Regions from separate parts of the Geobacillus uzenensis genome, predicted to be linked through region 2. Evidence: riboswitches for the same ligand, from Rfam matches in the RefSeq annotation. Region 2 holds a riboswitch; each other region holds the start of a gene.

Region 1 (4,364 bases), on a different contig from region 2:
GGGTGTGCTTGGCGCACGACCGGGGCGGCAAACACGTCATTCAGCAGCTCCGGCGTCATGACGTCCGCCGGCGCGCCGAGCGCGGCTGTTTTTCCTTCTTTTAAAACGAGCACTCGATCGCAATACAGGCTGGCAACGCTCATGTCGTGAAAGACAGCGACCACCGTCAAGCCGCGTGCGCGCGCGGCTTGGGCGAGCTGGTCAAGAAGACGAACTTGCCCGCTTATATCCATATGGTTGGTCGGCTCATCCAACAAGAGCAGCTGCGGCTCTTGGGCAAGCGCCCGAGCCAAATAAGCCCGCTGCCGCTCGCCGCCGCTTAACCGCTCGAGCGGCACATCGATTTTGCCGGCCAAACCGACAGCGGCAAGCGCCTCTTGAACGGCGGTTTCATCCTCTGCCGTCCACGTCGGAAACAAGCCATGCTGATGGGCGTAGCGGCCGAGCGCCACCGTTTCTCTCACCATATAGCCGTGCGCCGTTTCCGCCGTTTGCGGCAAAACGGCGGCCAACCGCGCCCATTGCTTGGCCGACAGCTCGGAAAGCGGCCGACCGCTTATGGCAATCTCGCCGCTTGCAAGCGGAAGCTCTTTGCTGATCAATTTGAGCAGTGTCGTCTTCCCGCTCCCGTTCGGCCCCAAAATGCCGAACAGCTCCCCTTTTTCAACGGAAAACGTCACGCCGTCAAGCACTTGTTTCTGTCCGTACCGATGCGATACGGCACGCACGTCGAGCATGGTCATCCCATCTTTCGTTTCGTTTTTCGGAAAAATAGGGCGGCAAACAGCGGGGCGCCGATGAGCGATGTAATGACGCCGATCGGCAGCTCGCGCGGCTCAATGATCGTCCGTGCCGCCACATCGGCAAGCACAAGAAACGCTCCGCCGTACAAGAGCGACAGCGGCAAAAGCACCCGATAGTTCGGCCCGCACACAAGCCGGACCATGTGTGGAACGACAAGCCCGACAAAGCCGATCGTTCCCGACACCGACACTGCCGCGCCGGTGAGCAGCGCGGCCGCCGTTAAAATGATGATTTTGCGGCGTGTCACATCGACGCCGACGTGAAGCGCCGCCGCCTCGCCGAACGCGAACGCGTTCAGTTCGCGGCCGTTGGCGATAAGCGTTGCCGCACCAACGAGAAAAAACGGCAACAATAGCCCGCTATACTTCCATCCGCGCATCGCCACGCTCCCCATCAGCCAGGAGATGATTTGCCGCAGCTCCTCGCCCGTCAAGGCGATCATGAGCGAAATGAAGGCGCTGAAAAAGGCGCCGAAAATAATGCCGGCTAAAATGATCGTCTCGACCGACATTCGTCGTTCAACCATGCGGGTGAACGTCAAGACAGCGGCAAGTGTCGCCATGCCGCATAAAACGCTCACGATCGGCAGCGTAAACGTGCCGAGCAGCGGCCATTGCCAGCCGAGAAAAATAACGAGCACCGCCCCGACGGACGCGCCGGACGAGACGCCGAGCGTATACGGGTCGGCGAGCGCGTTTTTCAACAATCCTTGAAACGCCGCTCCGGCCAGCGCCAAGGAAGCCCCGACCAAAAAGGCAAGCACCACGCGCGGCAGGCGAATCGCCATCACAATCGGCACCCAATCCGCCGGAATGCCGGCTGGAAGCGGCATCCCGAACCATTCGGCGGCGAGAATGCCGATAATAGAAGAAAAGGGAATCGACAGCGACCCGGTCGATATCCCCACGAGCAGTGAAAAGACAGCCGCAGCAGCGGCCACGATATATATCCACGTTTTACTTAAACACATCCGGGTAAATGGCTTTGGCAAGTTCCTCGACCCCTTCGACAAGACGCGGACCCGGCCGGCTCACTAGGTCGGTGTTGACATCATACACCCGCTTGTTTTTCACGGCCAGCACGTCCTTCCAAGCGGCGCGCTCAAGCACTTGTTTCGCCCCGCCGTATGTCGTGATGATGACATCCGGCTTGTATGCGACCGCTTGTTCCTCGGTCACCATCGGCCAGCCTTCTAAGCTGCCGGCAACATTTTTAGCAGAAATTACCTTTAGCATCTCGTCCATAAACGTTCCTTTGCCGGTCGTATACAGTTGCGGCGGCGGCGACACTTCAATCCAGACATTCGCCTGCTTGTCAGCCGGAATTTGTTTGGCTTTTTCCTTCACCTCCGCCAGTTTCGCCTTCATGTCATTGATGACTTGCTCCGCTTTGTCCGCCGTTCCGGTCGCCTTGCCGATGAGTTCAATCGACGCATACACATCGTTAAACGACGCGGCGTTATGGACAACGAGCACGGTGATGCCGGCGTCTTTCAATTGCTGCAGGCCGTCCTTCGAGTTATGGGCGCTTGATGCGTGAGCGAGAACAAGATCCGGCTTCAGAGAAATAATTTTCTCGACGTTAAATTCCATGCCGCCGATTTTCGTTTTCGTTTTCACATCCTCTGGATAATTGTCAAAATCGCTGACGCCGACGATTTTCTCGCCAAGTCCCAACGCGTAGGCGATTTCCGTATTGCTTGGAATGAGCGAGACGATTTTTTGCGGTTCTGCTTTGATCGTCACCTCTTCCCCAAGCCCGTCTTTCACCGTCACCGGAAACGCCGTTTGTTCCGTTTTCGGTTCTTCTTTTTTCGCAGGCTCGGTGCTGCCATTCGCCCCGCCGCAGCCGACGAGCACGGCGGCCAAAAGGAAGAACACCGCCACCACCGCCGGCCATGTCCAACGTTTCATCCGTCATTCCCCCTTCAGTGATGTATGTACAATAAAAAACGCCCATTCCGCCTAAATCTGGGAATGAGCGCGAAACAGACCGCCAATGGGCACAACAATGCCCTGTACGACTGTTTCCGCGTCTCACCCCCCGAAGATTCGGAAACTGCGGCAAGCAAGGCAGGTCTACTGGCTCATGCTTCATCCTACTCTGAAGCCTTCCCGTACGGAAAACAGCGCAAGCCATCTGTCCGTACAGTGGCGATTTCATTTCGTCCGCATTGACAGTTGCGGGGACAGCTCCGGATTCCCACCGGATTCCCTATTAAGCCGTTTCGGCACCTTGCTGCGAGTTGATGAATTTGTCGGATATGGACATTTTTATAATAATGCAGCGTTTAGCATTTGACAACTATGAATTTACAGCAGGTTGGAGGGAAGTCGTCACCTTCCCACTCTTGCAGACAATCGAGATGGATTCATAACCCATGTTTCATACGGAACAGAGCATTCCCTTTTCATCGCATCGAGCACCCGCGATTTCAAATGCGGCCATGTCACATATTCATCAATATTCGACTCATCGATCAACACAAACTTCGCCTTTTGAATTTCCTCAGGCTGGGGAGAAACGTTTCCTTTCACATATGTCGCTTTAAATACAATGTTTATGATATTTTTAGTTTCATTGTAATACACGCCGCTGACCCCGATGAGACGGATGTCAACGCCAGTCTCTTCATACACCTCGCGATGAACGGCCCGATCGAGCGGCTCGCCTGGTTCAACTTGTCCGCCCGGCATTTCCCACGTATCGGAGCGGTCATAGCTTTTAACAAGTAAAACCTCTCCCGTGTCATTCGTAATATAGGCTGAAACGGTGATAATGGCTTGTTGGTGTTTATCCATCAAGCTCTCCTCCTACATCGCGGAATGATCCTAGCCCTCTCCTGCAGAAAAAAAGCAGCTGCCCCATCTATACTGCCATCTTGAAAAAAATAAGGAAAATCCGTGGTGCTAGTTGAACATTAACGCCTCACGTGATGACACAGCGCAAGAGGGACAAGATCTCCACAACAGCATAGGCATGATGTTGTCCGTGCCTCGCTAGTTGGTGACGGATCTATTAGAAAAACTCTATTTAACGGAAAAACGGAGCAACCGACAACAACAGTTATATCGAGAGCGTTCAGGGAACATCTCCCTAGTGAATAAGTTTCCAATGACATACTGATACCCTGCTCGTTCCGAAGTAAAACAAAACAACTTTCCAAGAATATGAATGGCGATTATGACCCATTTCCTTGCTTTAACAAATGACGATTTCAGCGCTACAATACATTTAGAGCCGCCAGACAGTTGCGCTGATACCAAGAACAAGATCGCCGTATATTGCTTTTGAATTTCCGCTTGATCCGTTGTAAAATGAAGACGCTCTTGTATGGGATTTCTCCTTTCTAATGTTAGGTGAGCACTTTCATTTTAAAAGGAGATTTTCATACAAGGACTATTTTTATGCTCGTCTGATTTTATCTAGCACCACGGGTAATGCCGTAGTTTAAGAAAAAGTCAATCGCCCCGGCCGAGAACGTAAACCCGTGGTGGATGTCAAGCATTGTCGCCACTGCGAGCGACAAGCCGGTCAACACGGCATGGACAACGTAGAGC
Region 2 (4,364 bases):
TCGCAAAAGAAACCGCAGAGAAGCTTGGGGTAGACAACATTAGCTATGTCATCTCACCGCAGGAGTATATGGAAGAGCTGCCGAAAATTATGTGGCATATGGACGATCCGCTTGCCGATCCTGCGGCTGTGCCGCTGTATTTTGTCGCTCGTGAGGCGAGAAAGCATGTCACGGTTGTGCTTTCCGGCGAGGGGGCGGACGAGCTGTTTGGCGGCTACAACATTTACCGCGAACCAGAGTCGTTGCGGCTGTTTGCGCGCATGCCAAACATCGTAAAAGCGGTGTTGCGGGTGATCGCGAAGATGCTTCCGGACGGGATGAAAGGAAAAAGCTTTTTGGAGCGCGGCACGACGCCGCTTGAAGAGCGGTATGTCGGCAATGCCAAAATCTATAGCGAAAAGGAAAAAGCGGCGCTGCTCAAAACGTACCGAGGAGGGTGCGAATATACGGCGGTGACGGCTCCGTTTTACCGCGAAACGCTTCATGACCCGCCCGTCAACCGGATGCAGTATATTGATCTTCATACATGGCTAAGGGGCGATATTTTAGTCAAAGCGGACAAAATGACGATGGCCCATTCGCTTGAGCTGCGCGTTCCCTTTTTAGACAAAAAGGTATTTGAGGTTGCTAGGCAAATCGCCCCTGATATGAAGATAGCCAACGGTACGACGAAATATATTTTGCGCAAAGCGGCCGAGGGCATCGTGCCGGATCATGTGTTAAACCGGAAAAAATTAGGGTTCCCCGTGCCGATTCGCCACTGGCTGAAAAACGAAATGTATGACTGGGCGAGACAGCTCATCCACGAAAGCGAAACTGATCATCTGTTCCATAAGGACGTGCTCTATCGGCTGCTGGATGAACATGCCCGCCACAAGGCGGACCACAGCCGCAAGCTGTGGACGGTCTTGGCGTTTATGGTTTGGCATCAAGTCTATGTGGAAAAGAAGTACGATTTTGCTCCATCCGTACAAAACGAGAAGCGGCCAGCGTCTGTTTTGGAGGTGTAGCAGGGAAACGACAGGGCGTTCTAAGGGCGACACCTAGAACGCCTTTTTCGATGGTGCGGACAGTTTCCTTGCCTTTGGCGAAGCGAAAGAGAAAATTTGCTTTCTCCCGCTCTTGCAATTTTCCCGGTTTTGGTATATGCTTGTTCCATCAGGATGCTAAACTACTATATATTGGTTTTGAGGTCTTTTTTTACAACTACATATTGTTCTGCTAAGCAACGGTGTCCATCAGGACTTAATAGGGAATCCGGTGTGAATCCGGAACTGCCCCCGCAACTGTATGTGCGGACGAAATGGGATGGCCACTGGCGGCAAGAGCCATTCAGCGCGCCGCTGGGAAGGACCCAAAGTAGGACGATGCACGAGTCAGGAGACCTGCCTTGCTTGGAACGTTTCATGTTCTTCGGGGTGTGAGAAGATGAAACGATAGGGGAAAAGAACAAGGGGTTCGTCTGCCTTTTTCCGTCTGTCGTTTCATCCGCTCGCCTGCCCGAGCGGATTTTTTTATGGAGGAGAGGGGAAACGAATGACCGCATTGACGAAAATGATCATCATCGATGACCAAGGGAAGCCGGTTTCTTTTTCACGTGAAGAGTTTGCGTCGCTGATTGGGCAAGCCGCCGCTGGATTCGGCCGTCTGTCGCTTGATGAATACGTCGAGCGTGTTTGGCAGCTTCTCAGTCGAAAGGAGTCCGTCACGGTAGAACAGCTGCACCAAACGGCTATTTTGGAAGGACTTTCTTACATTGATGAAGATGAGCCGGACTGGACGTTTGTGTGCGCCCGGCTGTATTTGCGGCAATTGTACCGTGAAGCGGCGCGGCAGCGCGGGTACGATGAACGCGAGCGGTATGGCGATTTCTACTCGCTGCTTGTTGCGCTGACGGAACAAGGGGTGTACAGCCCGCTATTGCTTGAGCGTTATACGAAAGAAGAGATCGAGACGGCTGGCTCATTTCTTGATCCAGGCAAAGACTTGTTGTTTACGTATATCGGGCTGCGCACGCTCGCTGATCGGTATTTGGCCCGCGATTATGAGCGGCGGTTGTATGAATTGCCGCAGGAGCGGTTTTTGGTCATTGCCATGACGCTTATGGCGAATGAACCGCCAAAGCGGCGGCTTGAGCTCGTGAAGGAAGCGTATTGGGCGTTAAGCAACTTATACATGACCGTGGCGACGCCGACGCTTGCCAATGCCGGGAAGTCATACGGCCAGCTGTCGAGCTGCTTTGTTGATACGGTCGATGACAGCTTGCAGGGGATTTACGACAGCAACACCGACATCGCCAATTTATCGAAATCGGGCGGCGGCATCGGCGTCTATTTAGGCAAAATCCGGTCGCGCGGCAGCGACATCAAAGGATTCAAAGGGGTCTCCTCCGGCGTCATCCCGTGGATGAAGCAGCTGAACAATACAGCGGTGAGCGTCGATCAGTTAGGACAGCGAAAGGGAGCCATTTCCGTCTATTTGGATGTGTGGCATAAAGACATTTTTGCGTTTCTCGATGCGCGGCTCAACAACGGCGACGAACGGCTGCGGACGCATGATTTGTTCACCGGCGTTTGCATCCCTGATTTGTTCATGGAGCAAGTCGAACAGCGCGGCGACTGGTACTTGTTTGATCCGCATGAAGTGCGGAAGGTGATGGGATTTAGCTTGGAAGACTTTTATGATGAGGAAAAAGGGAGCGGCAGCTTTCGGGAAAAATATTGGCAATGTGTCAACGAACCAAGACTGTCGAAAGAAAAAGTGCCGGCGATCGAAGTGATGAAAAGCATCATGCGCAGCCAGCTCGAGTCGGGGACGCCGTTTATGTTTTACCGCGATGAAGTGAACCGGCAAAATCCGAATCGCCATCTCGGGATGATCTACTGCAGCAACCTTTGCACGGAAATCGCGCAAAACCAAAGCCCGACGGTGACGAAGCGGCAATATGTAAAAGACGGGATGATCATCATTGAGAAAATCCCAGGCGATTTTGTCGTCTGCAATTTATCGTCGATCAACTTGGCGCGGGCGGTGACCGATGGGGTTTTGGCGCGGCTCATCCCGATTCAAATGCGGATGCTCGATAATGTCATTGATTTAAACAATATTCCGGTGCTGCAGGCCGGCCTGACGAACGAAAAATACCGCGCTGTCGGGCTTGGAACCTTTGGCTGGCATCATCTTTTGGCGTTAAAAGGCATTCGCTGGGAGTCGGACGAAGCGGTCCGCTATGCCGACGAGCTGTATGAAACGATCGCGTATTTGGCGATTCAAGCGAGCATGGAGCTCGCCAAAGAGAAAGGGAGCTACCCGGCGTTTCCGGGGTCGGACTGGCAGACGGGCGCTTATTTTGAGCGGCGCGGCTACGAAAGCCACGGTGAACTCGATTGGGATCGGCTGAAGCAAGATGTGGCCCGCTACGGGATGCGCAACGGCTATATCATGGCCATCGCCCCGAACACATCGACGTCGATCATCGCCGGCAGCACGGCGAGCATTGATCCCATTTTCTTAAAAGTATACGCCGAGGAAAAGAAAGATTATAAGATTCCCGTTACGGTGCCGGATTTAAACGAACAGACGACATGGTATTACAAATCGGCGTACCATATCGACCAACGTTGGAGCATCAAGCAAAACGCCGCCCGCCAGCGCCATATCGACCAAGCCATCTCCTTTAACTTCTACGTCATGAACACGATTAAGGCAAAAGAGCTGCTCGATTTGCATTTGACGGCGTGGAAGTCGGGGCTGAAAACGACGTATTACGTGCGTTCGACATCGGGGACGATCGACGAGTGCGATTCTTGCGCGAGCTGACCATGGGGCGCAACAAACGCCTTTGGTCGGGCTTTCCCTTCCTTGTGCGGGAGGGGCGTCCGAGGTTGGCCGCGCACATGATACTAGAAAACGAAAGGAAGGAATGGACGATGACGATCGGCTTAGTCAAACGACCGATTATGGATCCGGAGGCGCCGAACCGTTCGACGGGCATCATCAACGGCCGCTGCTCGAATGTGTTGAACTGGGACGATATTGCCTACCCATGGGCGTATGCGAAATATAAGCGAATGCTCGCCAACTTTTGGACGCCATTTGAAATCAATATGGCCCAAGATGTGAAGCAGTTTCCGCAGCTGACCGCCCGCGAACAGGAGGCGTTTTTGAAAATCATCGGTCTTTTAGCGCTGCTTGACAGCATCCAAACCGATTACGCCGGACGTGTCGCTGATTACATTACGGACCCGAGCATCAATGCGCTCATGATCATGCTCGCCCAGCAGGAAGTCATTCACAACCATTCCTATTCGTACGTGCTCTCGAGCCTTGTGCCGAAAGCGAAGCAAGATGAAGTATTCGACTTT
Region 3 (4,364 bases), 850 kb from region 2:
ACCCGAGCAGCAGCACGATCAACGCGGCGCCGGCTGTCATGTCAATGGTGTGTGGTTTTGTTTCCAACGGCTGATGCCGATAGACAAACGAATCGATTCCCCCGCGAGCGGCAAGCGCACGCCCGAGCGCTTCGTACGATTGCCCGGCCTTCAGCCACAATTGGTACATAAGCATCCCCCCATGCCGCCAATGTGTTCCTCCATTGCGGGCGCGCAACGCCAGCCACAGCTCAACCGCTGCGTGCTCAAGCAAAAAGATGAAGCGGTACATCAGAAAACAAAGCTCGATGACTGCCGCCGGAAGACGGCAACGCCGCAGGACGGCAAACCATTCCGGCGCCGGCGTAGTGATCAGAAGGAAAAACAAACAAGACCACGCCGACAAAGAGCGAACGGCCAGTTCAGCGGCTGGCCGCAGCTGGCTATAGGCAATGGATAACCGAAGAGGAAAAGAAATAGAAACGATCATTGTCAATAAGCTGACTCCTAAAAAAACCGAAGCGGCGGCCATTGCTTTTCCATACAGTGAAAACGGGACACCGGCCCGGCCAATGATCCAATACGTCATCCCCGCCATCATGAGCAACTGTTCGCGCCAGCTGCTCATCATCCCAAGCACCAACAAGATCACCGCCATCGCGAACTTCCATTCCGCTCGCCACGTTCGCAGCCGATTGTCGTAGGCGAACCGATCAAACTCGCGAATCATGCCCGTTCTTCCGTTCCGATCGCCCTTTATACAGGCCGATCACGTAGCCGATGACGCCGGCGCCAAGAGCGGCTTGCAGCGAGAACAGCAGCGTTTCCACTTCGCCGCCCGGCGGGGTGAAAATCGATTCAAACCACGGCCGATAATGCGGAGCGAGCGTTTGAATCGCCCGTTCCGCCTGGTCGTCGGTGCCGCCAAATTCCGAGCCGCGCGCCCACCAAAGCGGAAGGAGGATCAACACCAAGACGAAAGCGAACAGCCACCGGTTTTTTTTCATCGAATCACGCCCCCTTTTCTCGTTGGAATAGCGGAGAGGCTTGGTATGAAGCAAGCCAGTTCCAGACCATCACCGTCAAAATGCCTTCTGTCACCGCCAGCGGCACTTGAGTGATGGCAAAAATACCGGCAAATTTCAAAAACGAAGCGAGCACGCCGCCCTCTGGGGCCGGAAATGCCAAAGCCAGCTGGACGGATGTGGTCACATACGTGGCCAAATCGGACAAACAAGCGGCCAAAAACAGCGCCATCCGCTGCGATACGAAACGGCGGCGATGCAGCTGATACACAGTAAACGCAACCAATGGCCCAACGACCGCCATCGACAAAGCGTTTGCCCCCAATGTCGTCAATCCACCATGAGCAAGCAGCAAAGCTTGGAACAGAAGAACCATCGTGCCGATAACAACCATCACCCATGGCCCAAACAACGCCGCCCCGAAGCCGATGCCGGTCGGGTGGGAGCTACTGCCGGTGACGGACGGAATTTTCAGCGCCGACAGCACGAACGTAAACGCCCCGGCCAATGCCATGAGCAGCTTTTGCTCCGGATGCTCTTTCAGCGTGCGGACAAGACGACGTAAACCAACCAAGAAAAAAGGAAGAAACAATCCCCACCAAAACAGCGCCCATTTCGCTGGCAAAAACCCTTCCATAATGTGCATCGCGTACGCTTCTTGTTCATTCGTCACGAAGAAATAACCCGCCAATAACGCCGCGATGGCAAGCCAACGTCTTGTTCGCATCGTTTATCGATTCACCTCCTTCTGTTCATTGGCCGTTTTCCGCTTCCCAACCGGCGCTTCGCTTTCCCCTGCTGGCGTCCATCTGCATCCTGCCTCCTCATCAAACTCATACGTCGCCCATTCGCGAATCGGCGCCCCTTCGCAAAGATGGATGCGCACCACCTCCCGCGCCTTTTCCGGTGTCATCAGCCGATACCAGACGCCATCCGGGTAGACGATCAGCACGCACGCGTCCTGGCAGCGGCCGTTGCAGCGCGTTCTTGTCGTATGAACGAGATCGTCCAATCCAAGGCGGGCGATCTCTTCACGCACCGCCAGCGTCACTTCCTCCCCGCCATGGCGCAGGCACGTCCCGCCGTTGCAAATCAACAGATGATGCCTCATTCCCCGCAAATCCCACGTCGCCATCCAATTCCTCCTTTTGCAAGATTGGTAGAAATGAAAACCTTTCAGCTTCGCTCAAAGAAAAATAAAAAAGCACCTCTAGCGCAGAGGTGCAGAAAAATGCGTACGAAGCCAAAAATAAGCCAAACGAAGCCTCATTCAGCCATCATTCTCCCGCACGTCTGCCTATATTCCCGTAGGCATCCGTCCGATGCAAACAAGGCAGGTCTCCTGACTTAGGATCATCGCTTTGCGGCGCCTTCCCGAAGAATCCTTCAGTGACTTGTTGCCGCAAAACTCCCCATCACAGTGGCGGGTACCGTGACGGCTTTTCACCGTACTTCCCTTTTCACCCAAGCCCTAAGCAGGCCGGGCACCTTGTTTGCCTTTCGCCAATATATACGCTGTCATGGAACAAGCATCCTTTTTCATCGTAGTACAACGATGGCTTCATCGTCAACCGTTTTTTTCCGACAAGTTCGTTCGCGCAATGACAATGCCATCTGCATCCGCATACACATACGCGCCTGGCTCCCAACGGACGCCGCCAAATTCAAGCACGACATCGCGGGCGCCTTTTCCCTCTTTTTTGCTTTTCACCGGGCAAGTGCCAATGGCCATCACGCCAATCGGCATCGCGCTGATTTCTGCGGAATCGCGAATGCAGCCGTGAATGATGACGCCAGCGAGCCCTCTCTCGCAGGCGATTTGCGCCAATCGGTCGCCTAATAGCGCGACGCGGCGCGACCCTTTTCCGTCAACAACAAGCACCGTGCCCGGCGGCACCGTCTCGAGCGCTTCGCGGACAAGCACGTTGTCTTCAAACACGTCAACAGTGGCAATCGGTCCAGAAAACGCCCGCTTTCCGCCGTACGATTGGAAGGCAAGTTCGCACACTTGCAGCTCGTCAAGAAATTGATCGCATAAATCAGCCGTTTTCATCATCATTCCTCTCCCTTCGTTCGTTTTACATTCGCCACCATTCGTCAAAATCCTGCTGCCGTGACGATTTTTTAGCAACCATTCGTTAACTTCGCATCGCGAATGGCATCATCCGCCTCTTTGTCCTACCGGCGTGGAACTGCTTTCAGACGAAAAAACGGCCCCGTGCCGAAGTGGCAGAGACCGTTTTTGCCAGCCAAAGGCCGATCCGCCCTAGCCGGCTTATTCAGCTGGGCTAGCTGGATTCGAACCAGCGCATCACGGAGTCAAAGTCCGTTGCCTTACCGCTTGGCTATAGCCCAACGTCTTTGTTGTCACTTACAGTATGCAGCAAGAGGTCTCCCTTTATGCATCAAAACGAATATCATTTTGCAACAGGCGGCAAAATACCGATAAGGATTCATGTTCCGCACGTTTTACCACATCTTCATCATCTCTTCACAATCGCTTCATTCCAATAAGGTATGATGCAAACAGAAAGGGGGAACGACGTTGCGCCGAATATGGCTCTATGTCGGATTCCTGTTATGGCTGCCGCTAGGCTTAGCTTCTTCGGCTGCTCCACAGCCGTCTGTCGCCCGTGAGCCGATCATCATCGCCCATCGCGGCGCTTCCGGGCATGCACCGGAACATACACTTGCCTCCTACCGGCTTGCCGGCCGCATGCACGCTGATTATATTGAGGTTGACGTGCGGATGACGAAAGACGGAAAGCTCATCGCCATGCATGATACAACGCTCGCCCGGACGACGAATGCCGAAACCGTCTACCCTCACCGTTCACCGTGGCACGTTGGCGATTTTTCGCTCGCCGAGCTGAAGCGGCTTGATGCCGGCTCGTGGTTTAGCAAGCGCTTTGCCGGCGAACCGATCCCGACCCTTGAGGAGATCATACACACGTTGGAAGCAGAACGAATCGACGCCCCTTTGTATATTGAATTAAAGCAGCCCGGCATCGAAAAAGCGGTCGTACAGCTACTGCAAAAACATCATGATTTACAGCGCGGCCGCATCATATTTCAATCATTTCATCCTGAGAGTTTGCAGGCGCTAAGGCCCCTCACCCCGCGCGGCATTCCGCTCATTCAGCTCATCGGAGAACGCGAGACGGCCCGTATCAGCCCGGACGAGCTGCTAGAGCGGGTCGCCGTCTATGCCGATGGCATCGGCTTGCCGCTTTCGCTCGCCAGTAAAGAGTGGGTGAATGCCGCTCATAGCCGCGGGCTCATCGTGCATGTCTATACCGTCAATGCACCGCACGATCTGGCGCGCCTATGCGCCATGGGCGTGGACGGGATCTTTACCGA

What was found. A riboswitch is a leader RNA that binds a small molecule or an ion and turns the genes downstream of it on or off. The one in region 2 is predicted to bind cobalamin.
Region 1: another riboswitch for cobalamin. It lies ahead of B9L21_RS04550 (ABC transporter substrate-binding protein); the one in region 2 lies ahead of B9L21_RS11765 (ribonucleoside-diphosphate reductase subunit alpha).
Region 3: another riboswitch for cobalamin. It lies ahead of B9L21_RS07415 ((2Fe-2S) ferredoxin domain-containing protein); the one in region 2 lies ahead of B9L21_RS11765 (ribonucleoside-diphosphate reductase subunit alpha).

The regions. Positions count from the first base shown of each region.
Region 1 is NZ_NEWL01000002.1:591,333-595,696, reverse strand. Features, by position in the region: gene B9L21_RS04560 (adenosylcobinamide amidohydrolase) at 1-743, opposite strand, end outside; gene B9L21_RS04555 (FecCD family ABC transporter permease) at 740-1,774, opposite strand; gene B9L21_RS04550 (ABC transporter substrate-binding protein) at 1,761-2,717, opposite strand; cobalamin riboswitch at 2,858-3,057, opposite strand; gene B9L21_RS04545 (NUDIX hydrolase) at 3,141-3,608, opposite strand; partial or broken gene B9L21_RS18250 (IS982 family transposase) at 3,731-4,139, opposite strand; partial or broken gene B9L21_RS04540 (PTS transporter subunit EIIC) at 4,244-4,364, opposite strand, start outside.
Region 2 is NZ_NEWL01000006.1:857,332-861,695, reverse strand. Features, by position in the region: gene asnB (asparagine synthase (glutamine-hydrolyzing)) at 1-1,010, shown strand, start outside; cobalamin riboswitch at 1,213-1,408, shown strand; gene B9L21_RS11765 (ribonucleoside-diphosphate reductase subunit alpha) at 1,537-3,819, shown strand; gene B9L21_RS11760 (ribonucleotide-diphosphate reductase subunit beta) at 3,930-4,364, shown strand, end outside.
Region 3 is NZ_NEWL01000006.1:7,610-11,973, reverse strand. Features, by position in the region: gene B9L21_RS07430 (energy-coupling factor transporter transmembrane component T family protein) at 1-709, opposite strand, end outside; gene B9L21_RS07425 (energy-coupling factor ABC transporter substrate-binding protein) at 693-986, opposite strand; gene B9L21_RS07420 (energy-coupling factor ABC transporter permease) at 991-1,731, opposite strand; gene B9L21_RS07415 ((2Fe-2S) ferredoxin domain-containing protein) at 1,735-2,139, opposite strand; cobalamin riboswitch at 2,319-2,511, opposite strand; gene rraA (ribonuclease E activity regulator RraA) at 2,572-3,057, opposite strand; tRNA gene B9L21_RS07405 (tRNA-Gln) at 3,288-3,359, opposite strand; gene B9L21_RS07400 (glycerophosphodiester phosphodiesterase family protein) at 3,550-4,364, shown strand, end outside.